DNA from 3 places in the Agrobacterium sp. NPDC090273 genome. Region 2 is predicted to be linked to each of the others. Evidence: predicted binding sites of a transcription regulator. Region 2 holds the regulator's gene; each other region holds the start of a gene.
What was found. The regulator LexA, encoded in region 2, represses DNA repair genes until DNA is damaged. The targets are predictions, from matches to a motif close to TGTTCNNNNTGTGTTCNG.

Region 1 (7,215 bases), 360 kb from region 2:
GACACCGATGCCGACGATGACGAAATCGACATCGATGGTCGAACCATCCGACAATTCGGCGGCAGCAACCCTGCCATCCATGCCGACAAGGCGAACAAGGCCGGTCTTTTCGCGAATCGAAACACCGTGCGCCACGTGAATGTCCCGCATGATATCGGCGGTTTCCCTTGCGGCGACGCGCTGGAGGATTCTCTCCGCCATTTCGATCAACATCACATCGAGACCAAGTTTGCGAGCAACAGCCGCAGCCTCCAGCCCGATGTACCCGCCACCGATCACAAGCAGTCTGCGGCCCGGTTTCATCTCCCGCATCAGCCTGTCGGCGTCGCGCTTGTCACGAACCGCCAGAACGCCCTCAAGGTCGCCACCAATGCTGGCGGGCAGAAGACGCGGCGTGGCACCTGTGGCCAGAACGAGCTTGCCATAAGAAAGCGAGCTTCCGTCCTGCATGCGCACGATCTTGCCCACACGGTCGATTTCTTCGACCCAGGTGGACAGGCGGATTTCGACATCGTTTTCCGCATACCATTGCTCTGGCCGGAACATCAGCCGGTCGAAGGTCATTTCGCCCATCAGGTATTTTTTCGAAAGCGGCGGGCGCTGATAGGGAAAAACATCCTCCGAGCCGATGATGGTAATGGGGCGCTGGTCTTTTAAAGCCCTCAGTTTTGCCGCCAGTGCGAAAGCCGCCTGCCCCGCCCCGACAATTACCAGCCTGTCCGCCACATGTTTCTCCCGGAATGATCGCGACGGAAAGTTTTTCCAGCGATGCGCAACATAAGTATGACAAAGGCGTAACGCCAAGTACGGGCCGCGTCAACCGGCGAAGAAGCGGCATGCACCGTAGTGGAACACAACGGGCTCCCGTGTGTTTGCACCACTGCTTCCGTCCAGTTTTCTGAATGGAAACATCATCTTCGACACAGTCCTGTGGGAACGACGAGATCGCGGTCAAATCAATTGAATGTATTTCGTTCAGTTCCCGGCAAGGAAGATGATCTAAAATGGAAACAAGAAGAAAACAGCCTGGGAGGTTGTGATGGCCATGAATATCGATCCACACCGAAGCGTCGCTCCGGACGAGATGTATGAGAAATTCCAGATTGACCGCCCCGGCAAGATCACCTTTATCGGCCATCATCTGAGCGCCAAGAATACAATGCGCTGCCTTGTCCGCACCATTTCTCTCTATGGCGCGGAAATCGAGGTCAGCCCGCATCTGGAAATGCCGGTCAATTTCTATCTCGAAATCCTTGGCATTCGCGACGAGATCGGCTGCACGCTGATCCGTCGTGAAGAAGAAATGGCCACAGTCGGCTTCAACATGCTGATCGATGCGGAATTCCTGCATCATGTGCGCAGACTGAGCTTCGAAACCAGCGCCTGACAATGACGGTATGATTTTGCGCGCGTCTCCACACGCGAAGAAATCTGTTCCAAAACAGCCTTCGCAGCGCCAAGCGCGCCTTGCGCACTCGGTTTTTCGACCTATTGTGTGGCCGATTTTCTCAACAGGTACTGGAAATTTCTGCAATGTCCGCTTTTTCGCGCCTTACGCCTCTCGCCGCTTCTCTTCCCTCCACCGTACCTTTCGTTGGTCCGGAAGCCATCGAGCGCAATCGGGGTCTTGAGGTCAAAGCACGCATTGGTGCAAACGAGAGCGGTTTCGGCCCGGCTCCATCCGTATTGCTGGCGATGCGGGACGCAGCAGTCGACACATGGATGTATAGCGATCCGGAAAACTTTGAACTCAAGGAAGCGCTTGCCATTCACCATGGCATTTCTCGCGATAACGTCGCGATCGGCGGCGGCGTGGACGGGCTTCTGGGTGAAATTGCCCGCCTGATCGTCGAACCGGGTACGCCCGTTGTGACGTCTTTCGGCGGATATCCGACTTTCAACTACCATGTGAACGGGTTCGGCGGGAAGCTGGTAACAACGCCCTATGTTGACGACCACGAAAACCTCGATGGGTTGCTCGATCTCGTCATTAAGGAAAACGCGCCGCTGGTTTATTTCGCCAATCCCGACAACCCGATGGGAAGCTGGTGGGAAGCAGGCGAGGTCGTGGCTTTTGCCCGCGCATTGCCGGAAACCTGCCTTCTCATTCTGGATGAAGCCTATTGCGAAACCGCACCGGCAAGCGCCGTACCTGCGATCGATGCCCTGATCGGCAAACCTAACGTATTGCGCATGCGTACCTTCTCGAAGGCTTATGGCCTTGCCGGCGCGCGTGTTGGTTATGCTATCGGCACGCTGGGAAATGTTCAGGCGTTCGACAAGATCCGCAACCACTTCGGCATGGCGCGCGTCTCCGTTGCCGCTGCATTGGCAGCCTTGAAGGATCAGGAATATCTGCACGAAGTGGTCGGTAAAATCTCTGCTGCGCGCGATCGTATCTCTCAGATCGCCCGCGACAATGGGTTGTCGCCACTCCCCTCTGCGACCAATTTTGTGACGATCGACTGCCATCGTGACGGCGCTTACGCGCGTGGCATTGTCGATGGTCTCATGGAGCACGGCGTGTTCATTCGTATGCCGGGCGTCGAACCACTGAACCGCTGCATCCGCGTCAGCGCCGGGACAGCCGACAAGCTTGACCTTTTCGAACAGGCATTGCCGAAAGTGCTGAAAACGCTCGGTTGAGAATGATCGGAAAACGATTCAACGGGCCGGCGTAACGCGCTGGGGCGGAATCGTTTTTTCCGCCAGCTTCAACCCAAATATAAAAGAACCGCGCCAGCCTTGTTTCTGCTGGTCGCGGTTCGATGTGTCAGCGCAAAAGCCTCCTCCCTGGAAGCCCTCGCCGCATTCCCCTTCGGGTTTGACTTTCGTTTATACCGGGTAACGGGACTGGAGGAACCGTGGCCGGAAAATGAAGGCAATCGTTGTTCTGTTCCAGATCGGCCTGAGATAACCAGCCGACTTTAGCGCGGTATTGTCAGTGAACGGTCATCCATTCGCGTGCGGCACGCAGTGCTTCGGCGAGCTCCGCCTTGCTCATGTTGCGGGCCAGATCGGCGCGCAATGAAGCCGCCCGTTCCGAACCGCGAATGGCGGCAATGTTGAGCCACTTGTGAGCCGCAACCAGATCCACCTTGCCGCCCCGGCCGGTCGCATAGACCAGACCGAGATTGCAAAGAGTTTCGACGCGGCTTTCGCCGGAGGCAAGCGCCATTTCGATGTCGCGAATTTCAAAGCGTGCCATTGTTCTTATCCCTGTTTCGTAACCTGCGTTGGTTCTGTCTTCTTCGCCTCTAAGCGGGCGTTTTGCCTTCCGGACCCACCGTCTTCTGCGGCTTTTTTCGTCCTTCCAGCTGGCAGGTTTTCCCTGCGCTTTCGATGACCCCAATATGACAGCGGGCCTTCAACGGGCGCTTAAAAGGCATGATTAATGGGCCGCAAACAAAGTCCAAACGATTGGTAAAGTTGGGTTTTTGTTAAATATGCCGAGGCCCGGAAATTAAGGACTTTCTGCGCATTTTTACGAAAGCTTTACGAATGGAATTCAACCCTTTTTAAACCATGCGCCAAACGTCGTTTCTGAAGCCAACGCTCTTCCCGTCTCTCTTCTGCGGAAAAACATGAAAATCCGCGGCAAAGATATTTCCTTTTACGTTCACGTTAATTATAAATCTCTTCACTCGCATGAGGAGATGCGTGTGCTGAAGCGCAAGGTATGACCGACTTCAGCACACTGGATTGGGAGGTCCATATGAAGAGAATGACGATTTTGGCCGCAGCGCTTGTCATCCTGGGCGGTTCTGCCCTTGCCGGCGAGGCCATTGAAGGCAACTGGAAAACCGCCAGCGGCGAAACCGCCGCCATTGCTCCTTGCGGTTCGGCGTTCTGCGTGACGCTGAAGACCGGCAAGCACGCTGGAAAACAGATCGGCAAGATGAGCGGCACCGGCAATAGCTATTCCGGCGACATTACCGATCCGGCCAATGACAAGACCTATAGTGGCTCTGGCACCGTTTCAGGCAATTCGCTCAGCATGAAGGGCTGTGTGCTGAAAGTGCTGTGCAAGTCACAGACCTGGACACGCCTCTAAAAACAGACGGCGGGCGCAACGCATGGCGAGAGGGTAGACCCCTTTTATCCCGTTATGTATCGTTGCGCCGTGCCGACCAAGACTGAGGCAGAAACATGCGCGTGACCCTTTCGACAATTCTGATTTCGGGTACCTCGCATGTCGGCAAAACAACATTAGCGAAGCAGTTGAGCGCAAAGCTGCGCTGCGAGACCATTTCCACCGATAGCCTTGCCCGCCATCCCGGCCGACCGTGGCCAGCCATCCCCGGGCCTGTCGAAGAATATTATAAGAGCCTTTCACCCGAAACGATCCGCTGGTTCCTTCGGGTCCATCATCAGAATATCTGGCCGCTCATCCAAAGCCTGCTCGACAAGCGGGCTGGCACGGGCGAACTCACGGTTTTCGAGGGTGCGGCCTTGCGACCTGAATATATATCGCCACTGATCGGTCGCAGCGTTGCCGGAATTTTTCTCCATGCCGAGAACGAGTTGCTGTTGAAGAGAATGCGCCGCGAAGCCGCTTATGATGATGGTAACGCCGATCGACGGCAATTGATCGACGCTTTCATCGAGCGATCCCTCAGGGAAAACACCGAAATGTTTGCCGCCGCGCAGGAGCATGGCTTGCGGGTCGTCGATGCCACAGACCCCGAGGCGATTGCTGATTTCATCAGCGAAATAACCGCTCGTGCAGAGACCTCACTGACATAATGGGATCGCAGGGGCGACGATCCCTGCATCTTTTAACGGCCCAGAATGGGGAAAGGCCCTATTAACCTCCCTGAATGCCATATGAACCGGGTTCTCAGCATCGGTTCAGTCCAACTATGGCAAAACTCTGTCTATCAACTCCAATAAGGGGAATGGACATGGCCAAGCTGATACGCCGCCTTACAATCATCGTGCTGCTCATGGCAATTTTTGCCATGTCCTTTGCCTCGCTCGTCGTCAATCCGAACCGCAGTTTCCAACGGGTGAATGCCGGTGCAGCACTTGCCTGCCAGCAGAGCCCCATTCCTGCTTCAAGCTGCCCCGTCGTATTGTAAAGGCGAAGACAATGACCAACAGCTTTTCCAGCACGCTCTTTTCCGCCATCAGGCTCGCGCTCGTCGCTTCGATCTTCCTTGGACCGGTGGCCGGTCTTGCAGTGTACAAGTCTGACCCGCGCCCCGCCTCCAGGGGTGCAGGCTTCGTGCTGCTGATGAGCCTGCAGCGCGGTGCTCTCGGCTGAATACTTCGTCTGGCCGACAGGCTCCGTCAGGTTTTCCGTTTCTTTTCAGTTTCTTCGTATTTCTGTCGCTTGCCTGTGAAAATTGGCTCCCTATAATGAGCCATGACGATAGCAAAGCACACGATTCCGCCCCTCTCCTTCATCACACCAGAGCCGTATGCGCCACAGACGTTCACGGACCCGAAGGAGGCTGTCGAGGCGTTGACAGCGCTTTATGAGCGCAACACGAATTTTCTCATCAAATCCTTCACGGATCTGGCGCAGGGAGCCCCCATCGAGGGTCGCTACCGCGCATGCTATCCGCAAGCGTCCATCGAAACGTCAAGTTTCGGCCATGTGGATTCACGCCTGTCCTACGGTCATGTCACCGCCCCCGGCGTCTACACCACGACCATTACCCGCCCGCAGCTTTTCCGGCACTATCTGAAAGAGCAGCTTGGCCTTCTGATCAAGAACCACGGCGTTCCAGTGACGATCTCGGAATCGGCCACTCCCATTCCGCTGCACTTCGCATTTGGCGAGGGTGCCCATGTCGAGGCTTCTGCGGCGTCTTCGTTGTCGGATGTGCCGTTGCGCGATCTTTTCGACACGCCGGACCTCAACAATACCGATGACCTGATTGCCAACGGCGAATATGATCAGGTACCGGGTGAACCCGCACCGCTTGCGCCATTCACCGCGCAGCGCATCGATTACTCTCTGGCGCGCCTTAGTCACTACACGGCGACAAGCGCCAGTCATTTCCAGAATTTCGTGCTTTTTACGAACTATCAGTTCTACATCGACGAATTCGCTGCCTGGGCCCGCAAGTTGATGCGGGATGGAGGCGAAGGCTACACGGAGTTCGTCGAGCCGGGCAATATCGTCACCCATGCGGGGTCCGACAAGCCTGAAACCGACATGACGCTGGGGCGTCTGCCGCAGATGCCCGCCTACCACCTGAAGAAGAAGGGCCATGCAGGGATCACCCTGGTCAATATCGGCGTCGGCCCATCCAACGCCAAGACGATTACCGACCACATTGCTGTCTTGCGTCCGCACGCCTGGCTGATGGTTGGCCATTGCGCCGGTCTTCGCAACAGCCAGCGTCTTGGCGATTATGTTCTTGCCCATGCCTATGTGCGTGAAGATCACGTGCTGGACGATGACCTGCCGGTGTGGGTGCCGATCCCGGCACTTGCGGAAGTACAGCTTGCTCTGGAAGGTGCTGTTGCGGAAGTGACCGGTTACGAAGGTTTCGAGCTAAAGCGCATCATGCGCACCGGCACCGTGGCGACCATCGACAACCGCAACTGGGAGCTTCGCGACCAGGCTGGCCCGGTCAAGCGCCTGTCTCAGTCGCGCGCCATTGCACTCGACATGGAATCGGCAACCATCGCTGCAAATGGCTTCCGTTTCCGCGTGCCCTACGGCACCCTGCTCTGCGTTTCAGACAAGCCATTGCATGGCGAACTGAAACTGCCGGGCATGGCGACCGAGTTTTACCGGACGCAGGTTGCCCAGCATTTGCAGATCGGTATTCGCGCCGTGCAAAAGCTTGCAGCCATGCAGAAGGAAACCCTGCATTCCCGTAAGCTCAGAAGCTTCTACGAGACGGCTTTCCAATAAACTCATCATGACGCCCGCACGAAGCCGCGCGGGCGTTATCAATTGACCTGACTGATCGGCCTCAGGCCGTTTTCACTGTTGCTTCTATGCGAACGGGGAAATTGACCGATCGCGCGATGAAGCATTTGTCATGCGCGTCTTCATGCAGTTCCTGTGCAACGGCAGGGTCGCCTTTTGTGATCGTCACCACCGGCTTCAGCACGACCTCACTGAAATGTCCGGCGCCATCTTTTTCCATGACCATGGTACCCTCGGCACTGTCGACATAATCGCTGACGACAACGCCCGATACGGCGCAGAAGTGCAGATACCAGAGCTTATGGCAGGCAGAGAGCGAGCCA
Region 2 (7,215 bases):
TCGAGGGAGAGCCGGCGCCTTTCCGATGAGCAAAGGGCGAAGGCGATTGAGGATATCGGCAAGGCGCTGGCTGCAGCGGGTCAGGGCTTTACCTGCCACAGAAGTCTCTGGTGCGCTGCCCGCAGCGCCAAGGGCCAGCGCATCGTCGTTCTCGAGGATACGTCGCTGACCGGGGCAGCCTGCGATATCGCCGATATCATCGTCACCAGCAGACGAACCTCATTCCAGCAGTGCCGTTCGGGCGCGGTGCTGTTCAGCCGCGATGTCCTGCGGCGCATAGGTTCGGTGGAAATGACGCTGTCTCATGAGAATGAAGGCGGGCCGATTGGACGGTTGGCGACGGCCATGGCGGGCACGAACCGCCCTTGGAGCGAACACCGCTCCTATGATTGGAAAACTCGGTCGTTTGACCGTGAGACATCTGAAACGATCGAGGAACTGGTTGCGGCGACGCCATAAGGGCCGCCGCACCAATGACGATTTTTCAAGCCTGGCTGCGCAGATCGGCAACCACGGTTGAGACGTCGCGGATCTCCTGTTCATGCGGTTCGTCGCGCCAGATTTCCTTCAGGCCGGCGTCGTACCAGTCGCGCATCGCCGGAAGGGCGAGAAGACGCTCCAGATAGGCTTTTGCCGCTGGTGAAAGGTCGGCGCCAAAGGACTGAAAACGGAACGCCACGGGTGAGAAGAAGGCGTCGACAGCGGTAAACTCCGCACCGGCCAGATACGGGCCACCAAAGCGGGAGAGCCCCTCGCTCCACAGTGCATCGATCCGGGCAATATCCGCCGCAAGACCCTTATTGTCCGGGTTCGGCGTGGCACGGATGCCGACGCACATGGGGTAGAAATTGCGCAGCGAGAAAAAGCCGGCATGCATTTCGCTGGCCGCGGACCGCGACCATGCGCGGGCGATGGCGTCAGCGGCCCAGACGCCATCATGCCGTTCCGCCAGATATTCGACGATCGAAAGTGATTCCCACACTGTCGTCGTGCCATCCACCAGGCAGGGCACCTTGCCGGTTGGCGAAAAAGTGGTGAAGGGCACATCCTGCCCGAATGGCACGAGCTTTTCGTTGAAGTCGATGCCCAGCGTGCGCATCAGCACCCACGGTCGCAGCGACCAGGACGAGTAGTTCTTGTTGGCGATATAAAGATCGTACATGGCATGCTCCCCGATATGATCTGGCTTTCTTACGACCAGGATACACGCTTCGAATATCGAAAATATTCCATGGCTCCCATAAGCCGAAATGATGGGTCGGTTCGAAATGAGCCGTTACACCGGATCATGCAATCAGACCGGCACGCTGTCATCCAGCGAAGCGGGCCGGTTCAGTCGAAATCAGACCGTCTGCCCCCCGCGCTTCCTCATCGTTTTCTCGCGCCAACAGATGCCGACCGGACTGGCTTGGCTTCTGTTGTGAAGGATCACCGTCGCTCGACCAACGTTTTTCGCGGGAGCGCTCCGGCAGGCGGTGTCTCGTCAGACAAAACGCAGCCTCACGATTTATTCGGCAAGACTATCCAGCACCCGACCAATCTCTCTCCATCATGCCAAAGATTGTTCATATCCCTGCCGAGATAAAGCCGATGCTCAGGACCCGGTTCCACACCGGATCTGTGTTTCAGCCCTTTATGGGCACGACGCAAAACACCGCAAATGACACAATCCATTGTGTCACGCCCAAAAGCAAAACCGCCAGCCAATGGCCAGCGGTTCAAGCGTCGATACAGATCGATGCGGCGTTAGTGATAACGCCGGATAAGGCCAACCAGCTTGCCCTGGATTTTCACCCGGTCAGGTCCGAAGATTCGGGTTTCATAGGCCGGGTTTGCAGCCTCGAGCGCAATCGAAGCGCCCTTGCGGCGGAAGCGTTTCAGCGTTGCCTCTTCGTCATCCACCAGTGCCACAACGATGTCGCCCGGATTGGCCGTGCTGCCATCGCGAATGATGACGGTATCGCCATCAAAGATACCGGCCTCGATCATCGAGTCGCCCTTGACCTCCAGCGCGTAGTGTTCGCCAGAACCCAGCATGTCCACAGGCACTGCCACGTCATGCGTGTTGTTCTGGATCGCCGAAATCGGCACACCGGCCGCGATACGGCCCATGACGGGAACATTGACCGCACCGGCAAAATCATTGCTGGCGGGTTTCAGCGATGGGGCAGGGGCTGGCTCAGGCGCCTTAGGCTTGCCAAGGCTGCCTTCGATAACGCTTGGCGAGAAGCCGCGTTGCGGTTTCAGGCCGGGCGAATAGGCCTCGGGCAGCTTGATGACTTCAAGTGCGCGCGCCCTGTTCGGTAGCCGGCGAATAAATCCGCGTTCTTCAAGCGCGGTAATCAACCGGTGGATACCGGATTTGGAAGCAAGATCGAGTGCATCCTTCATTTCATCGAAGGACGGCGGCACGCCGGATTCTTTCATTCGCTCATGAATGAAGAGAAGCAATTCCTGTTGTTTGCGCGTCAGCATGAGGAAAACACCCTTGAGAATCGCATCGAAAAGTTGCGAAACAAATACAGAACGAACACTATATGTTCCATATGTGTTCTGCAATCCCCTAAAATTTCGTGAAACTGCAATCGGTTATTTTGATGAGTGACGCGTTTTGTTCCGGTTGTGTGTCCCAGGCCCCCGAAACAGCGTTTCAGGCAAATTGATCCAGCTCCTAAAGCGCGTCACGCAATCTCACGTCGGCCAGCGCACCAAGGCTTCGCGGCCAGCTTCCGTCAAACCATAGACGCCCCGCTCAAGCCGTTCGAACCAGCCATAGACGTTCGATTGCAATATCTTGCCGGCATCGGGGGCGTTCAACTTGACTTCCCGAAGCCGGAGCGGTCCTTCGGAGAGCGCTTTCGCACATCCCAGCGCCTGCTGGCGATAGGCTGTCATCTGCGGCATGCGTGTGCTGCCGCCAAGGACCGGATCACCCTTGCGTTTCTGGTGTTCGCGCATCAGCCGCGAGCGTCGTTTCGGGTTGGTGCGCGGCATCGGCGATACCGAACTGACGATGACACTGACATGACCGCCTTCGGAGACGGCAAGCATGCCAATTCCCAGCCGCCGGCAAAGATCGCGGTAACGCTTATCGGTCTCGCGCCCTCGGCCACTGACAGACATTTTTGCCGCGATCCAGACTTCGTCGGATATCGCGGCACGATCGATCGCCTGAAGGATCAGCTCGAGATTGAAGGCGAGTTTCAGTTCGCACACCACCACCACAGGCGGATCACCGTCACTCATCCCGACAAGGTCGCAGCCGCCGATTTCGCCCTTTACCGTATAGCCGGCATTTTCAAGGAAGGCTTTCACAGGTTGGTAGAGGGAGGTTTCCATGCGGGCACTCGGAAGAAAGAATCGTCTGGCGACCATACAGCAAGACGGTGCTGGATCACGACACCCCTTGAAAACTGAGGGGCGCCACCTCATCTAGGGATCATCACCCGTTATCGATGGCTTGCAGCAGTGGTTTTCCTCGCGCAATGCTGTCCGGGTCTGCAAAGGGCGCTCTCCAGAAACGGATCGAGCGCCCTTTGTGTTTTTCGCAACGGGTCTCGATGGAAAAAGGCATCAGGATAAATCTCCGGGGATTGCCGCAACCCCGCAGGCTTCGAATGAAAACGCTTACACCTTTTTTACGATCTTCTCAGCTTCCCACGTCTCTGGGTTGCCAAATGGCTGTGTCACGATATCTACGGCCCTGCTTTCGAGGGTCATGTGGACATGACCGGATCGTCTTGTGGGACAGAAGGCTCTTTGCCGCTCAAAGCATCTTTCTGAAATCGTGATGGATCGCTGCCAGTGTCTCCGCATGGAGATATGGCGCGTGAGCGGGAAAATTTCGCATGAAACGCATGAAATTCGCATTGTTTCTGGGCCTGCTGGTGGCCACGGGATGCCAGACCGTGTCGCCCAATTCTCCGGAAGCTTTGAAGCGCGCCGAATATGACCGGTTGCTTTTGAACTCCACAGTCGCCAACTGCAAATTGATCGTGGAGCTCAATCAGAAGCGCAAGGCGCAGAACAAGGAGCCGACGCGGGATAACCAGTGCGCATATATCCTGAAGAACAACAATCTCAACGCCGGGCCGCACGCCGCCAACTTCATTCCCGACGTCGGTATCAACGGTATCCCGATCCCGCTCGGCAGTCTGGTGCGCCTCGCCGTTGTTGCAGACAGAAACCAGCGCGAAAAGAAAGCGCTGGAAGCAACGCTGCCCGCCTGGGTCTCCGCTCAGGGCGAAACCGCCACGCACGTCTATCGCATCCTGCTGACGCAGGGCTTCAAGCCGGATGAGGTGGACGGACTGAAGGGCAGCGGCAAGTTTGCCGATGCCGTGAGATCGGCCGCACCGTTTGTGCAGTTCGTCAAGGACAATCCTGACACGGTAAAAAGGGCGCAGGCTTAGTTCGCCCTTCGTTGTTTGACGGGTGAAGATGTCCATCAGGTCATCTCCACCCGCTACCCGCCTGACATGCGGTTTTGGCATGTCCGGCGGTCTTGCTGCTCCCGGCCGCCGGTGCCGGTTACTGCCATGATTTGCCAGCATTGTTGCTGATGTGCTTTGGTATGGTTCGGCGTGCCGTCTGACACGGGCGCCGATCTTGCCGGAGAGGGAGCTTGTCATGGCAAAGCCTGTTGATGTCGACCATCTTGTCCTGCCCGTTGGCAACATTGAAACCGCATCACGACGGCTTTCCAGTCTCGGTTTTACGCTGGCCCCGCTGGCGCTCCATCCCTTCGGCACGCAAAACGCCTGCATCTTTTTCGAAGATGGCACCTATCTGGAGCCTCTCGCCATTGCTGACCCGGATAAGTATCGGGCGTCGATAGAGGCTGGCGATGTCTTTACCGGCAGGGATCAGGCTTTTCGGAACGCACATGGCAGCGATGGCTTTTCCGCGCTGGTCGCCAAAACCGACGATGCTCTGGCCGATCATCAGCGCTTTGTCGAAACCGGTATTTCGGCTGGCGATGTTTTCGATTTTTCCCGGCCGGTGACGTTGCCGGATGGGTCGCAAAGCGAAGCATCTTTCCGGCTGGCTTTTGCGGCGGAGGGCAGCGCGTCCGATTTCTTTTTCTTCGCCTGCCAGCGGGTCAAGGCCCTGCCGGGGGATCGCTCCGCGCTTGTGCGCCATGACAATGGTGTCATCGGTCTCGGCGAAATCCAGCTGGTGTCGGATGATCCTTCTGCGGCCGCACCGCTTGTCGAGGCCGTCTTTCAGGTTGATCGCAAGGTGTCGCCGGATGGTGATGTTCTGTTCGAGGCCGGCAACGTCGATATATATGTTGCCTCGGACCTGATGTCGCCATCGGCATCTGGTGCGGAAGAAACTGGCGAAAAGAACGGGCTGCGCGGCGCAACCATCGTTTTTTCAACGGCAGATATCGCCGTGACAGAAGCGGTGCTTGCTGCTAATGGCGTTCCCCATATGAGAGAGGGTGCCCGTCTGATGGTACCCGCAGCACCCGGTCAGGGCGTCGCATTCGCCTTCGAGGAAAAATGATGAGCGTTACCAACAATCTCAAAGTCACCGCCGGAGACGGCGCCACCAAGGTGTCCTTCTGCAACACCGAGCGATTCTCGCTGATTGCCGGTCCCTGCCAGATGGAAAGCCGCGATCACGCCTTCATGATTGCCGGCGTTCTGAAGGAACTGTGCGACAAGCTTGGTATTGGCCTCGTCTATAAATCTTCCTTCGACAAGGCAAACCGCACCTCGCTTTCGGGCAAGCGTGGCATCGGTCTGGATACGGCCATGGAGGTTTTTGCCGATCTGAAGAAGGAATTCGGTTTCCCGGTTCTGTCGGATATTCATACCGAAGAACAATGCGCCGAAGTGGCGAAGGTTGTCGATATTCTGCAGATCCCGGCCTTCCTCAGCCGTCAGACAGACCTTCTGGTCGCTGCGGCAAAGACCGGTCGCGTCATCAACGTCAAGAAGGGCCAGTTCCTGGCGCCCTGGGACATGAAGAATGTTCTCGCCAAGCTGAACGACAGCGGCAATCCGAACGTGCTTCTGTGCGAGCGCGGCGCCTCCTTCGGTTACAACACGCTGGTATCGGACATGCGTTCGCTGCCGATCATGGCGTCGCTGGGCGCACCGGTGGTGTTTGATGCCACGCACTCGGTTCAGCAGCCGGGCGGGCAGGGCGGTTCTTCCGGAGGCCAGCGTGAATTCGTCGAGACCCTGGCGCGTGCGGCCGTTGCCGTTGGCGTCGCCGGTCTCTTCATCGAAACCCATGAAGACCCCGACAATGCGCCTTCCGATGGCCCAAACATGGTTCATCTGAAGGACATGCCGAAGCTTCTCGAAAAGCTTCTGGCTTTCGATTCCATCGCGAAAGCCTGATGAAATCCTGCGATTTGCCGCATGTGATTTTTATGAGAAAGCAGTGCGCTGATTTGGCGCACCGTCATTGTAATTTCTTCGCCATCGTCTAAGACAGGCGACTGAAAATATCTGTTCCATTCCCAAGGGAGAGACCATGACTGCCATTACCGATATCATTGCGCGCGAAATTCTCGACAGCCGCGGCAATCCGACCGTCGAAGTCGATGTTTATCTCGAAGACGGTTCCATGGGCCGTGCGGCCGTTCCGTCGGGTGCGTCGACTGGCGCGCATGAAGCGGTAGAGCTGCGCGATGGCGGCAAGCGTTATCTCGGCAAGGGCGTGGAAAAGGCTGTTGAAGCCGTCAACACCGAAATCTTTGACGCCATCGGCGGTTTCGATGCCGAAAACCAGATCCAGATCGATCAGATGATGATCGCGCTCGACGGTACGCCGAACAAGTCGCGCATCGGCGCAAACGCCATCCTCGGCGTTTCGCTGGCTGTTGCGAAGGCTGCTGCTGAAGCCTCCGGTCTGCCGCTTTACCGTTACGTTGGCGGCCCCAACGCGCATCTTCTGCCGGTGCCGATGATGAACATCATCAACGGTGGCGCACATGCCGACAACCCGATCGACTTCCAGGAATTCATGATCCTGCCGGTCGGCGCGGAAAACATTCGTGAAGCCGTGCGCATGGGTTCGGAAGTGTTCCACACCCTCAAGAAGGAACTGGCGGCACAGGGCCACAACACCAACGTTGGTGACGAGGGCGGTTTCGCACCTGGTCTGGAAAGCGCGCCTGCAGCGCTCGACTTCATCATGAAGTCGATCGAAAAGGCCGGCTACCGTCCGGGCGACGACATGTTCATCGGCCTCGAC
Region 3 (7,215 bases), 190 kb from region 2:
GAAAGCGCGGCGGCGCACGTCAGGAAAATCGAGTGGCGGCAGTGTATGGCCGTGGCTGTTGATGTTCGGCGTCGTTGTGGGCGGCATTCAGGCTTACGAACATCGCGATAGCCTCCTGCCAAAACGGCAATTTGCCAAGACAACGCAGCAGCCGGCCAACCCGTCACGCCCCACGGAGACCGCCAGACGCGAGGCGACGGCACCGGTGAAAACCGCGTCTATCCGTCCCTCTGCGCCCACGCTGCCGGGCAACGGCCCCATCCCGCCACGCCCCATCAACACGGTCCCTGCCTCACGGTCGGCGCAGGTTGCCACCTTGCCTGAGACACGGCCTGCCGTTGAAAAAGTCTCGCTTGGTGAAAAGAGCGGCGCCTTTGCTTTCTGCGGACAGTCCGGTCTCAACAATTGTGTGGCAGACGGCAATACCTTCTGGATGAAGGGTGTGAAGATGCAGATCGCAGGCATCAATGTGCCGCAGATCGACGGCGCACGTTGCATGGAAGAGCGCCAGCGTGGGTTCGTCGCCAAGGTTCGCCTGCGCGACATGCTGAACGCCGGTGCCTTCAACGTAGCCTCCGGCGGTAACAACGGTGCTCAACTCTCCCGCTCTGGCGTTTCCTTCGCCGACCAGCTCGTTCGCGAAGGACTGGCGCATCCGGCAGGGGCAAAAAACCAGTCCTGGTGCGGTCGGCTTTAGTGTCGAATTCGCTTTAGGGAATTCGCTTGCTAATTGTCGATGAAGCGCGCAGGCTCTTTCTTCCGGTAGCTTTTTAAAAGGGCGTTACCGTTTCAAGGTTAAATTCCTTGGCCCCAACGAAAGGAGGACATGATGTCTTCCATAAGTGAACAAGGCCTGATTACCTCTGACGATCTGAAGATGTTGCAAGTCGTATTGTCTGATGCGGGCTTCGGCTTCCATATGCTCGAAGAGGACGAGCGATCCTTTAACGCTGCCGCACGTAAAATTATTCAGCTTTTTCAGGATGGAATGACCGATCCTGATGACCTCAAAGAAGAAATGCTCTTCTTGTTCGGGATACAGAAGCGGGACCGCGTGACATTTCGAAAACCGCTCCCGCGATATGCCATTCAGGGCCTTCCTATACTCAGCAAATAGTGGGGAAAAACCCGTGCGCGCTTATGTTCTCGGCAGCATGCTGCTTTGGGGAGTGTTCTTTTCTGTCTGGTATCTTTTGACCGTTTATGCGGCCAGGACCGATTTGGATGTGATGGCTCCCAAGGCATCGGCAATAGAAATTATGTCAGCCTCTCAATGCAGTGTGGAGGTCACGGCACTTTTTGCGATGAGCGACAAGCTTTTGAAGGCTGGTGGACCGGAGGTTCCAGTCGATCTACGCAGAAATATTGAATCCTGTATTTCTTCAGATGTGGTGAGCCGAGAAAAGATTACGGCAACTCAACTCATTCGATTTTTCCCAGGTGAAAAATAATAGGATTGTAAAAATTGCGAAGGGAAAAGAAAATATCTGAGATAAATTAACTGCATTAAAACAGTGACTTCAAAACAATCTATCATGAAATTTGGCAATTTCATTGCAAATCTTGAAATTTCATCATATATACAGTCATCGACACATTGCTTGTGACGTCGGTCCAGAGCTTAGCTCCCGTCGGATTTCCTCTCAAAATATCGATCCAATCCTGCGAGGTTTCGCGGGAACAACAACGATTGCTTTGAAAGGAAATCGTTATGAACACTGGTACCGTAAAGTGGTTCAACGCAACCAAAGGCTTCGGCTTCATTCAGCCTGACAACGGCTCGACGGACATCTTCGTCCACATCTCGGCTGTTGAACGTTCTGGCCTGAGCTCGCTCGTTGATGGACAGAAGGTCCGTTACGACATCGTACAGGACCGCAAGTCCGGTAAAAGCTCGGCTGACAATCTTCAGGCAGCATAAATTTGTCATTTGCTCACAGCCGACCACGGATGTACTGGCGGCCAGAGTGGATGACGATGAGAGGTCGGGGTAACGCCCGGCCTTTATTTTTCTGGGCCTAGGAGGCTCTCATGCCGAACGTCCGTTATCACACCGGCGATACAATCGTACTCAAAGCACGCACCCGTGGCAGCGTGCAACCGAAGGGAACGGGTCAGATCCTTGCAGTGCTGCCAATCACATACGGCCTTGCCCGCTACCGGGTCCGTCTTAATGGCGAAAATTTCGATCGTAATATCGACGAGGACGATATCGACACCGAAGCCTCCACGGCTCGCGTGATTGAGGTGAACCGGGCATCCGCACATCAAAAGGCTGGTTCGAGCTGGATCGATTTGTCCGCTCTCAAAACCAGGAAATAGACCAGCGTCAGATAAGGAGAGTTTTTGCAAGTTATCGTTCGGGAAAACAATATTGAGCAGGCGCTTCGTGTCCTGAAAAAGAAATTGCAGCGCGAAGGTGTCTTTCGTGAAATGAAGGCCCGCAGTGCCTACGAAAAGCCATCCGAAAAGCGCATCCGCCAAGAGGCCGAGTCTGTTCGCCGTCACCGCAAACTGCTGAAAAAGAAGATGCAGCGTGAGGGATTGCTTCCTGCTCCAAAGAAGGCTGTTCGACCACGTTGACCACGTCATTTGAGGTCTGAAACAGCGATCTTTCGCACCCTCTGGGAGGTTACTGCAGGGTTTCTGACTACACGGTCATTCCGTTTGGATTCCAGAGTTCCTGGCATTGAACATGAGAGGTTGAGATGTCTTCCGTCTGTAAAACGTCCGTAGAAGAATTCGAACGACTGAACACTGCTCTTGTCGACGCAGGAATGCGAAACTTCAGTAATGCGACAGAGCAGTTGATCAGAATGCGTGCTGCGCGACACCTCATTGCGCAGTTTGTAAAAGACAGTGAGGAGCTGCCGCCAGTCTGATCGTTCTGGACTGCGCTTGAGAAGCGCCAGCGCCTTTTCAGGGCAGGACATTTCCGACAGACTTCACAAAAGATTGGAACGTCGATGAGCGAAACGAAGGAATTCTCGGTTAGCAGCAACGGTGATCGGTGGTCTCTGGAAGTCGAGGATGGCCAAATGACTGTGGTGCACAAAGCGAATGAGCCATCCGGCGGGCACCAGACGCGCACGTCACTTGCCGATTTCCTTGAAGAACACGCTGGAAAGCCAGAACATTCAGCGCTTCTTCAGGTGCTTGGACAGTCTCAAAGTGAAATACAGAGTCAATTGGGAGCGGAAGTCACCGAAGACTCAACCCTGGAAGAGCAGCCGGACGCCAAGGATTGACGGTATCGGTCACACTCCTGCTCCATAGAGCTGTCCGTCCACGTTGACTGTGCGTTATATCTTCCTGAAAGGAATTCGTTATGACGATTACGAAAGAGGCATTCTTCAAGCCTGAAAAGGCCCCAACTCAAAATAAGGCCTCTACAACTGATAGTGCTGCAAAACAGATCATTGCTGTAGAGGCAGCCCAGCGTGCGCAGAAAACCGCACGGTTGCGTCTCATGCGGGAAGCGCAAGAAACCGTACCAGTCTCTACGCCAACACCCCGTCGAAAAAAGTCATGATCTCCGATACCTGCTCACCGCAAGTGTTGGTTCTTGCGCGGAATTGAGATGCGTCCCGTGCCGAGACATGTCGGCAATCCCGTGCCCGTAGAGTTCTCGGAAAATCGCGAGCTACTTTTGGCGCATCACAGCTTTGCGGAATGAGAAGAGGGCGTTTTCAATCGTTGCACCGCCCTCGGGATAATGTTTGAGCCAATCGGCACAGGATGATTGTGCTGTCTCTTGCTAGGGTGTTTGCGCTTTATTCCTCGATATCACCCCGGTTTTCAGTTGGAAGCCAGCCTCGCGTAAAACCTCTACCCATGGCCGCCGTTGCGAGCGCAAGCTGCAGACGTAAATGCTGAATGTCCTCCATCAACGTCTCGATCGCAGCGCGGCTGTCGCCGTCATGCCAGGCAATGATATGTTCAACCGGATCTGCCTCCGGCTCTCTTGATTGTAGGCGCACGTTCTCATTCTCCGGTTCAAGAGTTCAAAATTGCCCTGCATTTTTCGAAAGGCACACGCCGCCGTGCCGAGCGATGTTCCTATTATGTTCTCATGGGCAAATGAGTCAAGCCCGAGTCTTTGCCGTCTTGAGATGATGGCGATTTTGCCTTAGGTCCGGGAAGGGGAGATTGCCAATGAACCATCCAAGCGAACAGCCTGAAGCCAATTCGAAACGCCGCCCGATCTGGCCCTGGCTCCTACTTGGCGCGCTGACCTTGGGCGCCATCTACGTCTATTGGGACGTCATGGAAATGATCGAGGACACCGTTCGCCTCTGGAACGATCTCGTGCAACTCTTCTGGTTGATTATTCCCGACAGGCCGGAATGATGATGCGGCCGCGAGTGAACGCGGCGCGCATGGATGACCGTACGATATTCGCTCTGTCGGTGACGATCACGCGCCAGCGATGATGTCGCAGATACCCTTGCGAACGATGTTCTTGTCGGTAACCTGCCCCGCCTGAATGCTGAACACGACATCGATCCGCACGCCGGCGCCTTTCTGCCGGGCAACAACCCGCAGCGTCTGAATTCTGCCGCTGCCCGACGTCTCCTGGTGAGCGTCCACGGTAGAAAGTGCCTTGTTGACCTGGATGCCGGAGAAACCTTCTGCCGCAACAGCCTGAGCAAGCTTCTGAAGAACGGCAGGCGCCTTCGCCTTCGGCAACTCCTGCCAGGATTTGTAGGACACAGCCGTCAGCATGGGTACGCCCGAAACACTGAAGTTTTTCTCGCAGGACGCTGCGAAGGCCGAGCTGGAAAGAGTGAAGAACGCAAGAAGCGCGATTGTCGTTTTCATCATAGATACCCCCAAACCTTTTGAAAAAACACGCTTAGCGTTTGCAGTGGAGTCGATGCAACTGAAACTTATGAGGTGTCAGATGTTCTAATTCGACCGCAGCTCACAGCGGAACTGTGGGAGCAACTGGGCATGTCTCAATATTTGGCAGACCTGACCGCAGGTATCAGATGCCTGTCACACGGCAACGTCGACTGAAAGCAGTCTCATCCGCTTAGAGTTTTGAAATATCAGGTATTTTTTATCTTCATTGGTGCGGACGGCGGGACTTGAACCCGCAAGACCAAGGGCCGGCAGATTTTAAGTCTGCTGCGTATACCGATTCCGCCACGTCCGCGCTCACTCCCATCTACACAGTGCGGGCGGTTTCGGTCAACTGCATCCATCGCCTTTTGTCGGCGTCAGCTCCGCCAGAAAATCGGCATCAACAGAACAAGAACCGTCAGGATTTCGAGGCGTCCAAGCAGCATCAGGACCGACAGCAGGTAAAGTGCGGGATCGCTGATGGTCGAGAAGTTGCCGACAGGCCCGATGATCGGCCCGATGCCGGGACCGACATTGGCGAGTGAGGTTGCCACGGCCGAGGTTGCCGTCAGGAAGTCGTATCCCATGGCGCTCATCGCCAGGCTGCCCGCAATCCACAGCGCGATGAAACAGCTGACGAAGAGAAAGACGGTGCGGATCGTTTCCGGATCGACCACCTGTTTGCCGTAGCGCACCGAATAGACCGCGTTGGGGTAGATGAGTTTCTTCAGGCCTGCTCTCGCCACATTGAACATGATGAGGAAGCGATAGGCCTTGATGCCGCCGGCCGTCGAGCCTGAACAGCCGCCCATGAAGGTCGCAAAGAACGCCACCACCACAACGAACGGCCCCCACAGCGTATAATCGTCGCTGGCAAAGCCGCCGGTCGACAGGATCGAGGTCATGTTGAAGAAGGAGTGGCTGAGGGCTTCGTCCAGCGCCACGCCATTTCGCAAATGGTGGTACACGCCAACAGCGATGGAAATGGCGCAGAGATAACCGAGAAACACGAAAATCTGCGGATCGCGCAACGTCTCCAGCCTGCGCCGCACGGCCAAAAGGATCATCACCGAGAAGGGCAGGCTGCCGAAGATCAGGAAGATCGTCGCAATCCACAGAAGGGCTGTGTTGTTGAAATAGGCGAACGAGGCGTCATGCGTGGAAAAGCCACCGGTCGCAACTGTAGACATCGCATGGTTGAGCGCATCGAAATGGCTCATTCCGGCAAAGTCGAAGGCGACGGTGCAGGCGAATGTCATGATGATGTAGATGCCGACGAAGGCGCGGGTGAAGCTGGCAAGCCGGGCGAAGGGTCGGTCGTTGCCGGTATCGGATGATTCCATGCGAAAGAACGTCATGCCGCCGACGCGTAGCAACGGCAAAATGAAGAGCCCCAGTGCCACGATACCGATACCGCCGAGCCAGCATAGCAGCGAACGCCAGATCAGGATGCCCTGCGGAGCGTGATCAAGCCCTGAAATGGCAGTAGACCCCGTCGTGGTAATGGCGGAAACGGATTCGAAAACGGCCTGCCCAAGCGTCAGATTGAGTTCCGACAGAAAGAACGGCACCGCGCCGATCACCGAAAAGACCAGCCACAGAAGGTTGACGAGCAGAAAGCCGAACCGTTTGTTGAAGCTGGTGATGGGACCGCGTGTCGCCAGCGCACAGGCAAGCGCGAATCCGCCACACATGAAACCGGACAGCGCAAACACCTTCCAGTCGTCATTGCCATAATAAAGGTCGGTCAGGGCGGGCACGAACATCGCCGTTGCCATGTAAAGCCCGAAGATCGAAGCCACGTAGATAACCGAGCGCAGAAGGTTACTGTTCAAGAAATGAAACCCAGAGTTCGTGGCCGCGCTGAAATGAGTCTTTGTCTCCGACGTCTTCCTATGGCATAGCGAGTGCCATCATGAATTTCAATGGATTGACAATCGTGGACAAGCAGCTTGTGGAGGCAGCGCGGCGGGAAGTACGGGAAATCTTTCCTGAAACGCCGTTGCAGTTGAATGAACATCTTAGCCGTCGGTACGGCGCTTCGATTTGGTTGAAGCGTGAAGACCTGACGCCGGTTCGTTCCTACAAGATTAGAGGCGCATTCAACTTTCTGCGTAAGGCCGTTGCCAAGGCTGGCAAGGACAAGGTTTTCGTCTGTGCATCCGCTGGCAACCACGCGCAGGGCTTTGCCTTCGCATGCCGTCACTTCGGCGTTCGCGGCGTCGTCTTCATGCCGGTTACCACACCGATGCAGAAGATCGACAAGACCCGCATCTTCGGCGGTGAGTACATTTCCATCCGCCTCGTCGGCGATATCTTCGACCAGTGCTATGCCGCAGCGCGCGCCTATGTCGAAGAAAACAACGGCTA

Region 1: the regulator LexA is predicted to act here: its motif matches at 3,235-3,252, upstream of ACIQT8_RS06325 (sel1 repeat family protein).
Region 3: the regulator LexA is predicted to act here: its motif matches at 4,055-4,072, upstream of ACIQT8_RS05495 (dehydrogenase).

What each region holds. Positions count from the first base shown of each region.
Region 1 covers NZ_JBIVYN010000001.1:1,270,374-1,277,588, forward strand. Annotated here, with positions in the region: gene ACIQT8_RS06310 (NAD(P)/FAD-dependent oxidoreductase) at 1-726, opposite strand, end outside; gene ACIQT8_RS06315 (hypothetical protein) at 1,040-1,387, shown strand; gene ACIQT8_RS06320 (pyridoxal phosphate-dependent aminotransferase) at 1,534-2,646, shown strand; gene ACIQT8_RS06325 (sel1 repeat family protein) at 2,942-3,208, opposite strand; gene ACIQT8_RS06330 (DUF2147 domain-containing protein) at 3,716-4,054, shown strand; gene ACIQT8_RS06335 (AAA family ATPase) at 4,150-4,746, shown strand; gene ACIQT8_RS06340 (hypothetical protein) at 4,899-5,081, shown strand; gene ACIQT8_RS06345 (hypothetical protein) at 5,093-5,266, shown strand; gene amn (AMP nucleosidase) at 5,369-6,874, shown strand; gene ACIQT8_RS06355 (OsmC family protein) at 6,936-7,215, opposite strand, start outside.
Region 2 covers NZ_JBIVYN010000001.1:914,059-921,273, reverse strand. Annotated here, with positions in the region: gene ACIQT8_RS04575 (ComEC/Rec2 family competence protein) at 1-459, shown strand, start outside; gene ACIQT8_RS04570 (glutathione S-transferase family protein) at 485-1,162, opposite strand; gene lexA (transcriptional repressor LexA) at 1,747-2,475, opposite strand; gene ACIQT8_RS04560 (DUF2161 domain-containing phosphodiesterase) at 2,692-3,339, opposite strand; gene ACIQT8_RS04555 (hypothetical protein) at 3,849-4,412, shown strand; gene ACIQT8_RS04550 (VOC family protein) at 4,630-5,511, shown strand; gene kdsA (3-deoxy-8-phosphooctulonate synthase) at 5,511-6,356, shown strand; gene eno (phosphopyruvate hydratase) at 6,493-7,215, shown strand, end outside.
Region 3 covers NZ_JBIVYN010000001.1:1,106,032-1,113,246, reverse strand. Annotated here, with positions in the region: gene ACIQT8_RS05535 (nuclease) at 1-697, shown strand, start outside; gene ACIQT8_RS05530 (hypothetical protein) at 830-1,117, shown strand; gene ACIQT8_RS05525 (hypothetical protein) at 1,131-1,451, shown strand; gene ACIQT8_RS05520 (cold-shock protein) at 1,712-1,921, shown strand; gene ACIQT8_RS05515 (cold-shock protein) at 2,032-2,322, shown strand; gene rpsU (30S ribosomal protein S21) at 2,347-2,583, shown strand; gene ACIQT8_RS05505 (hypothetical protein) at 2,967-3,248, shown strand; gene ACIQT8_RS05500 (hypothetical protein) at 3,329-3,532, shown strand; gene ACIQT8_RS05495 (dehydrogenase) at 3,774-3,980, opposite strand; gene ACIQT8_RS05490 (hypothetical protein) at 4,156-4,350, shown strand; gene ACIQT8_RS05485 (hypothetical protein) at 4,417-4,821, opposite strand; tRNA gene ACIQT8_RS05480 (tRNA-Leu) at 5,073-5,158, opposite strand; gene ACIQT8_RS05475 (TrkH family potassium uptake protein) at 5,223-6,680, opposite strand; gene ilvA (threonine ammonia-lyase) at 6,761-7,215, shown strand, end outside.